Regions from separate parts of the Pseudarthrobacter sp. MDT1-40-2 genome, predicted to be linked through region 1. Evidence: riboswitches for the same ligand, from Rfam matches in the RefSeq annotation. Region 1 holds a riboswitch; the other holds the start of a gene.
The links. Region 1 has a riboswitch for S-adenosylmethionine ahead of AC50X5_RS02315 (aminotransferase class V-fold PLP-dependent enzyme). Riboswitches for the same ligand answer to the same signal wherever they lie in the genome.
Positions count from the first base shown of each region.

Region 1 (4,182 bases):
AACCGAGGAGTTGGCTACGCCCAGCCGCTGTGCCAGCTGGGAGGATGTGATGGGCTTGTCCTGCCATTCGGTAAAGGAGTAGATAACCTTGACGTAGTCCTCGATGGACGATGACGGCGCGGTGGGCTTCACGGGATCAAGCCTACTCTTCCGGGGCTGCCATCAGGCCTTGATGGCACGCCAGGCCTGCGTTACATAGGGAAGTGCCAGCACGTCGTCGCGGGAATGTCCCAGGTGTTCGTGCAGGTACCAGTCCAGGTTGGCAAGGACTTTGGCGCGGGTGGCGTCGGCAGCGGCGAGGTAGTAGCTCCGGGACTTGGTCAGCTCTACGATGTCCTGCGTGGTCAGGGCATCCTCCCAGCGGATCTGCCGGCCCTCAAGGCCGCGGAACTCGCGGCCCACGGCCGGCCGGAAATCCGGCTTGAGGACGTCGCCGGCGTGCATGATGCGGGAAAGCCTATGGACCCAGGGGACAGTGGTATCCAGCTGGTTCCAGATCAGGACAAGTGTCCCCCCGGGCCGCAGGATGCGTGCTGCCTCGGTGCTTGCGGCCAGGGCATCCACCCAGTGCCAGGCCTGGGCCGCACTCACGACGTCGAAAGCCAGGTCCGGCAGTCCGGTAGCCTCTGCCGGTCCAAGGCACGCCAGGGCTTCCGGGCAGGACCGGTGCAGTTGGGCCAGCATGTCGGCGGAAGGATCAACGGCGGTGACCTGCAGTCCCCGTTCCAGCAGTAGGGCCGTGAATTTTCCGGTTCCTGCGCCAATGTCAACGACGTCCCGCGCCGCCGCCGGAATCAACCAGTCAACGGCCGCCGGCGGGTAACCGGGCCGGACGCGGTGGTAGTGCTCGCCGCCGTCCTGGAAGCTTTGGCCAAGTTCCCGGCGTCGGCCTTGCTCCAGCTTGGGTCCGCCCCGTGCCAACGGATGTCTCCTTCGTGCTTGACTAAACTGCCAGTCCTACGAATTTACCGCAGGCCGGTGCTGCAGTTCAGCCGACGGAGCAGGGCGCTGCTCCCGCCGTGCCGGGGGTGTTGGGTGCCCAGTGCGGATAGGTGCGCGAGTCGTTAGCGGGAACCCATCGGCCCGAATCCACCACGTAGTCCCAGCCCAGTCCCGTGCTGCGGAGCGCAGCAACACCGGCAACCAGGCGTTCGGCGTCCTCCAGCCGGGAGCCGAGGCCGAAGCTGGCCCTCAGCGAGCCCGAGGGAAGGCCAAGGCGCTTGAGCAGGGGATGGGCGCAGAACCGGCCGTCGCGCAGCCCAACGCCGTGCTCTGCGGACAGGTATGCAGCCACCAGTCCGGCGTCGTAGCCTTCCACTGAGAAATTCACGACGCCAATTGTGTCAGTGGAATCTTCGAAGATGTGGTGAACGGTGACGCCGTCGATCGCCTGCAGGCCCTGCACCAGGTGCTCCCGGATGGCAGCCTCATGCGAGCTCACCAGGGCGGGATCTATGGCGGCCAACACCTGGGTGGCGCGGGCAAGGGTGGCAGCGCCCAGGACGTTGGGGGAGCCGCCCTCATGCCGGGCAGGTCCCGTGGTCCAGCTGACACCATCGAGCCGGGCCTCGCTGACTGCTCCGCCGCCGGCAAGGTGGGGGGTACCGGCGTCGAGCCAGTCCGGCCGGCCGATCAGGACGCCCGAACCGAACGGTGCGTAAAGTTTGTGGCCGGAGAAGGCAAGGTAGTCGACGTCGGACGTTTCAATGTTGATCCGGCGGTGCGGCGCCAGCTGAGCAGCGTCCACCACGATCCTGGCACCATATTCGTGGGCCAGCGCAGCGAGTTCGGCGATAGGCAGGATCTCGCCGGTGACGTTGGAGGCACCGGTGACGGCAAGAAGGCTGACGTCGCCTTGGGCCAGTTCATGCCGAAGCGCTGCTATGGTTCCGGCGATGGTGTGCCCGGCCACCACGCTGCGGTGCGGAACGCCCTGCCAGGGAAGGAGATTGGCATGGTGCTCGATGTCCAGGTACAGGACTTCGCCTACGGTGCGACCATCCACGACGGGCAGGCAGCCTGCCAGCAGGTTCAGGGAGTCAGTAGTGTTCCGGGTAAAAATGACGGTGTCGTCCGCCCGCCCGCCCAGGAAGTCCCGGACGATGTTGCGGGCATTCTCGTAGACCGAGGTGCTGATCTGCGAGGCATAGCCGGCACCCCGGTGGACACTCGCGTAGTACGGCAGGATCTCGTTCAGATAGGCCGAAACCACCGACAAGGCGGGGGCAGAGGCGCCATAGTCGAGGTTGGCGTAGCGTACGTGACCGCCCTGAATCAGCGGAGCCTGGATCTCGGCGCCGGTGACGGCGGCCAGCGGGCGCGCAGCCAGGGAGTTGCTAACGGGGGAAAAGGTGACAGCAGTCATGGGTCCTCACAAACTCAGGATGCCCGCTACAGGGAATCCGCGCTTGCCGTGTCCGCTCCGGACCGGCCCGGTCGTCACCCGGGGCACCCCACCGCGAATGGAGGGTTGCCGGCCAGCAAACCGGGGTTTAGCGCTGGCACTCGTGACCTGTAAGAAGACTAGAACAACGGCCAGCCGGGTAAAAACCCCGGCTGGCCGTTGACCGCTTTATTACTGTGTTTATTACGGGATTTTACGAGGGCCAAGTGCCCTCAGAGGAGGTCGTCGACGTCGGGATTCAGGCGCTTGAGGACTTCAGAGTGGAGGATGGAGTTGGTGGCCAGCGCGTTTCCGCCGAACGGACCGTCCTCCCCCTCCAGAGAGGTGAACCGGCCACCCGCCTCGACGACCAGCGGGACGAGGGCGGCCATGTCGTAGAGATTGAGCTCGGGCTCGCACGCGATGTCCACAGCGCCCTCGGCAACCATGCAGTAGGACCAGAAGTCACCGAAGGCCCGCGTCCTCCAGACATCTTCGGTCAGTGCCAGGAACTCGTTCAGGTTGCCCCGCTCCTTCCAGCCGCCCAGGCTCGAGTACGACAGCGAGGCGTCCGCGAGCGTGGAAACGTTGGAGACGCGCAACCGCGTTGCGGAAGCGAGGGAGCGGCCCATGTATGCCCCGGCGCCCTTGGCGGCCCACCAGCGCTTGCCCAGGGCCGGAGCACTAACAAGGCCCACAACCGGCTCGCCATCATCAATCAAGGCAATAAGCGTGGCCCAGACCGGGACTCCACGGACAAAGTTCTTCGTCCCGTCAATGGGATCAATGATCCAGCGCCGGGAGCCGTGCCCGCTGCTGCCGAATTCCTCACCCAGTACGGCGTCACGGGGCCGGGAGCGCGAAAGCTGTCCCCGGATGGCTTCTTCAGCCGCTTTGTCCGCATCCGTAACGGGTGTCAGGTCCGGCTTGGTCTCGACCTTAAGGTCCAGGGCCTTGAACCGGCTCATCGTCTGGTCATCGACCGAATCGGCCAGTACGTGGGCAAGGCGCAGGTCATCGTTGTAGCTCGAAGAGGGTTGGATCATGGTTACAAGCTACCGGCAAAATGCGGGCGAACCGGGGAGATTGCGATCGGCGGCATCAGCCGACGCTGCCCAGCTCCTTGGATTCCTGGCCCTCCAGACGTGGATCGACGCCCAGCAGGCGGCGTAGGGATGCCAGCCGCGCGGGACCTGACGGGCCAGCACTTCCGGCCGCTACATATGGGTCCAGGCCACAATCCGCCGCATCGGTGTGCTTGCAGCCGCGGCCACAGCGTTCCGTGCCGGGTTCAAGATCGGGGAATGCCCTCAGGATGCGATCCGGATCAACGTGGGCGAGCCCAAAGGATCGGATACCAGGCGTGTCGATGATCCAGCTCCCGGGCGGGGCGTCGGCGAGCTTTAGCGCCAACGCCGAGGACGATGTATGGCGTCCGCGGCCCGTGACCGCATTCACGCCGCCGGTGGCGCGCTCAGCGCCCGTGAGGGCGTTGACCATGGTGGATTTGCCGACTCCGGAGTGCCCCAGCATCACCGTGACCTTGCCGTCCAGATGGGCGCGGAGTTCGGCAACTGCCCTTTTGTCCAGTTTGGCTGAGAGCCCGTCATCGGACCGGGCATCGATTCCGGAGGCATCGGTGTCGGCTGTGCGGCTGATGATCACCGGAAAGTCCAGGTGCTCGTAGTTGGAGAGCAGCCCGGCAGGATCCTTGACGTCGGCTTTGGTGACCAGCAGAAGGGGGTCGATTCCGGCGTCGTAGGCAGCCACGAGGGCGCGGTCGATAAACCCGGTCCGTG
Region 1 is NZ_JBWZCL010000001.1:489,315-493,496, reverse strand. Features, by position in the region: gene AC50X5_RS02325 (metal-dependent transcriptional regulator) at 1-132, opposite strand, end outside; gene AC50X5_RS02320 (class I SAM-dependent methyltransferase) at 163-921, opposite strand; gene AC50X5_RS02315 (aminotransferase class V-fold PLP-dependent enzyme) at 989-2,365, opposite strand; SAM riboswitch class IV at 2,400-2,513, opposite strand; gene hisN (histidinol-phosphatase) at 2,617-3,429, opposite strand; gene rsgA (ribosome small subunit-dependent GTPase A) at 3,485-4,182, opposite strand, start outside.

Region 2 (4,182 bases), on a different contig from region 1:
AGCGTTTCCGCCAGGATTTCCGATGCCGGCACGGCACTCTCCGACGCACCGGCACAGGCCAGGGCGCAGGCCCAGGGCAACCCGCTGGCCGCCGGCCTGGTCGCCTTCGGCGCCGGGATGCTGATCTCTGCCCTGATCCCTGCCAGCCAGAAAGAGCGCGAAGCAGCGGACCAGCTCAAAACCGCTGCACAGCCCCTGACTGAAAAGGTCACTGACGTGGCCAGGGACATGGTTCAGGATCTGAAAGAGCCGGCCCAGGAAGCTATGGACAGGCTGAAGACCAGTGCTGCCGAGGGCGTGGAGAACGTCAAGGCCGAAAGCCAGGACGCTGCCGCTGACGTCAAACACCGCGCCGTCGACGCCAAGGACAACGTCCAGAACCCGTGAGCGGGCAGGACAGGATTCCGGAACAGCCCCGCAACCCCGCGGGGCTGTCCCCGGATCCGGAATCGCCTGTTCCCGCCGTTGGTCCGAGGCACATGAATGCGCCCCGCCCTTGGCCGGAGCAGTGGGCCACCCACCGGCTGGTGGGCATCGCAGCACGGCTCACCGAACGCAGGCTTAACCGCCAGCTTGCCCGCCTTAAGCTCACCAAAGGGGCGCTGGATGTCCTGGAGGCAGTGGCAGAACTTGAACCGGCCACTGCAACCGATATGGCAGAACTGCTCTGCGTGAGCCGGCAAAGCCTGGGCAAAGTCCTCCAGCGCCTTGAAGGGCTCGGGTTTCTTACCAGGGAACCTGCAGCAGACGGGCGAAGCGCCAACATTCGTCTTACCTCAGCAGGACGGGCTGTCCTCTCCACCGCTGAGAACCTGGTCCGGGAACTCTCTGAAACCGAAGGCCGATCGGAGATGGAGTTCCGCAGGCAACTCGAGCGACACATCACAAAACTCAGGAACACTGAGCACCAGCCTCTCCCCAGGGCCGGCATTCATGGGCGCAACCCGTCCCAGAGCAACGCGCAACCGCGCAACATCAACGCACACCTCAATGAAAACGGAGCACACCAATGGCTACAACGAACCGGACAACCGGGCCCAAGACCAACCTCCAAAAAGCAGCCCAGGCAGTAGGAGCGGTTTTCCTGCTGGTAGGAGTTCTCGGCTTCATCCCGGGCATCACCAGCAACTACGACCAGATGTCCTTTGCCGGGCACGATTCCCAGGCGCTTCTTCTGGGCATCTTCCAGGTGTCCGTACTGCACAACATCGTCCACCTCCTGTTTGGCGTCGCCGGGATCCTGCTGTCCCGCAACAACGCTCAGTCCCGCAGCTACCTGCTGTACGGCGGAGTCATCTACCTTGTCCTCTGGATCTACGGACTTCTCATCAACCTCGACACACCCGCCAACTTTGTGCCCTTCAACGGCGCTGACAACTGGCTGCACTTCTTCCTTGGTGTCGCAATGATCGCCCTGGCCATCCTGCTTTCGCGCAACACCACCCGCGCCGGAAACACTGCCCGGTAATACTCCCGGCTGCCGGGCTCCGAAGGTTGGAATGCCCACATAAGCCGCCCTAGCCGCGAGGGCCTGAGCCTGGTATTGCACCGGGGTCAGGCCCTCGTGGTTTTTGCCTTCCATGGGGAGCCCAGCCGGTCAACTCCCCCCACGGTTACGCAACATGACGACGTCCGGGCGGTCCGGCGCACGGCGGAGTGCTACGTTTTTTGGTGAGTAATGAGTACCGGTGCCAAGCCCTGACTGTCCGGTCGGCAACCCTCCCTTTCGCGGCGGGGTGCCTCAGGTGAATACTCGGCATATCGACCATTCGAGCTGCAAGCGCGAGAGAAGGAGATCCGTCATGTCTGACGTACCCGCCCCCGACCAGAATTCCGATCAAAAGGCTGAGGAAAAGCTCGCCTACCGGTTGATCACCGGCCCGGACGACCGCGCCTTCTGTGAACGCATTTCCGCCGCGCTGGCCGAAGGTTACGTATTGCATGGCAGCCCAGCGGCCACGTGGAACGGCGCCAGCGTGATCGTGGCCCAGGCTCTGCTGCTGCCGGTAGCGATCGCCAGCGCGGATGCCGCCGTCGCCACTGCCGTGGATCAGTTGAGCGCTGAGGACTTCAGCGAAGCGGACATTGCCGGCGGTGGCCACGCATGAACCACGCAGGCGATCTCACACCGCAGGAGGCGTGGGCCAAACTCGAAGCCGGCGCCGTCCTGGTGGATGTCCGAACGGAAGGCGAGTGGGCACACATCGGCATTCCGGACACCAAGTCCACGGAGAACGACCCCATTTTCATCCAGTGGACCTTCGCCGGCGGTATCCCCAATCCGGACTTCATCAGCGAACTGCAGCAGCTCGCCCCGGAGGACGCCGGCGTCGAACTTGTTTTCCTGTGCCGCTCCGGCGTCCGGTCGGCAGCAGCAGCCAGCGCCGCCGCGCAGGTCGGGTTCACGTCCTATAACGTCCTGGAAGGGTTCGAAGGCGAGCCTGACCGCTACGGCGAGCGCACGGTCAACGGCTGGAAGAACCGCGGGCTGCCCACCAACCTCGGAACGGCGTAAATGGCTTTCAATCAGGACGCGGCCGGCTGGAGCCCCGATACCCAGGCCGTGCGGGGCGGACTTGACCGCACGGGTTTCCAGGAAACCACCGAGCCGGTATTCCTCAACTCAGGTTTTGTCTACGAATCGGCGGCGGCGGCCGAACGGGCGTTCACCGGCGAGGACGAACGGTTCGTCTACTCGCGCTACGGCAACCCCTCCGTGGCCACCTTCCAGGAGCGCCTCCGGCTGCTCGAAGGCACCGAGGCATGCTTTGCGACGGCGTCGGGAATGTCCGCGGTGTTCACCGCCCTGGGTGCCCTGCTGGCTGCCGGGGACCGGGTTGTTGCGGCCCGCTCCCTTTTTGGCTCCTGCTTCGTGATCCTGAACGAAATCCTGCCGCGCTGGGGTGTAGAGACGGTATTCGTTGACGGACCGGACCTGGAGCAGTGGCGCCAGGCCCTGTCCGTACCCACCACCGCCGTTTTCTTCGAGTCTCCCTCCAATCCCATGCAGGAGATTGTGGACATCGCGGCGGTCAGCGAACTGGCGCATGCGGCGGGGGCCACAGTCGTCGTCGACAATGTTTTTGCCACGCCCCTGCTGCAGCGTTGCGGCGAATTGGGCGCGGACGTAGTGGTCTACTCCGGCACCAAGCACATTGACGGCCAGGGGCGCGTCATGGGCGGCGCCATCCTCGGGACCAAGGAATTCATTGACGGCCCGGTGAAGCAGCTGATGCGGCACACAGGCCCGTCGTTGTCCTCGTTCAACGCGTGGGTCCTCACCAAGGGCCTGGAAACCATGGCGCTGCGGGTCAACCATTCCTCCGCGACGGCGCTGCGCCTGGCCGAATGGCTGGAGCAGCAGCCGGCTGTCAGCTGGGTCAAGTACCCGCTCCTCAAGTCCCACCCGCAGCACCAGCTCGCGGCGCGACAGATGAAGGCCGGCGGAACGGTCCTCACCCTGGAGCTTTCGACGGCGGGCGGCCGCTCCGGCAAGGACGCCGCCTTTGCGCTGTTGGATGCCTTGAAGATCATCGACATCTCCAACAACCTGGGCGACGCGAAGTCGCTGATCACCCATCCGGCCACCACTACCCACCGGGCCATGGGCCCGGAAGGCCGGGCGGCAATCGGGCTGAGCGACGGCGTGGTGCGGCTCTCCGTGGGGCTGGAAGATCCCGAGGACCTGCTGGCTGACCTGGAGCAGGCACTCAAGCAGATCTAGATGGGCATTTTGGAGTAACTGCCCGGATTCGGCGGCTCGGGGGCGCGCCGGACGCGCAGCAGCTCCGGCGCAGTTTCCTCGTCAACGTCAAGGGTCTCCGCCTCCAGCATGGTAAGCCTCACGGCTTGCCGCACCACGGCCCCGAGCCCGGCGTCATCCGGATCGTCGCGTTCCAGTGCCCGGTCCCGTGCAGCGCGCTGCTCGGTGGAACCAGTCCCGCGCTTCAGGATGTCTTGGATACTGCGCCTTACCAGGCCAAGCTCACCTTGCTCCGCCAGGACCGGCTCTACATACTCCACCAGGGCATTGACGACGTCGCTTGCCGGGGCGGGACGGAAGGTTCCGAAATCCAGGAGATCGCCCTTGATTCCCACATTGCTTGCCTGCCAGGCAGCCATCCTCAGCAGCACGGTAGGCACAGGGAGCGGGTCTACGCCGTTCCGCCATTCCCGCACTGC
Region 2 is NZ_JBWZCL010000007.1:48,915-53,096, forward strand. Features, by position in the region: gene AC50X5_RS15750 (DUF3618 domain-containing protein) at 1-387, shown strand, start outside; gene AC50X5_RS15755 (MarR family winged helix-turn-helix transcriptional regulator) at 384-1,073, shown strand; gene AC50X5_RS15760 (DUF4383 domain-containing protein) at 1,010-1,468, shown strand; SAM riboswitch class IV at 1,675-1,789, shown strand; gene AC50X5_RS15765 (DUF1737 domain-containing protein) at 1,803-2,108, shown strand; gene AC50X5_RS15770 (rhodanese-like domain-containing protein) at 2,105-2,515, shown strand; gene AC50X5_RS15775 (O-succinylhomoserine sulfhydrylase) at 2,516-3,724, shown strand; gene AC50X5_RS15780 (glutamate--cysteine ligase 2) at 3,721-4,182, opposite strand, start outside.
Region 2: another riboswitch for S-adenosylmethionine. It lies ahead of AC50X5_RS15765 (DUF1737 domain-containing protein); the one in region 1 lies ahead of AC50X5_RS02315 (aminotransferase class V-fold PLP-dependent enzyme).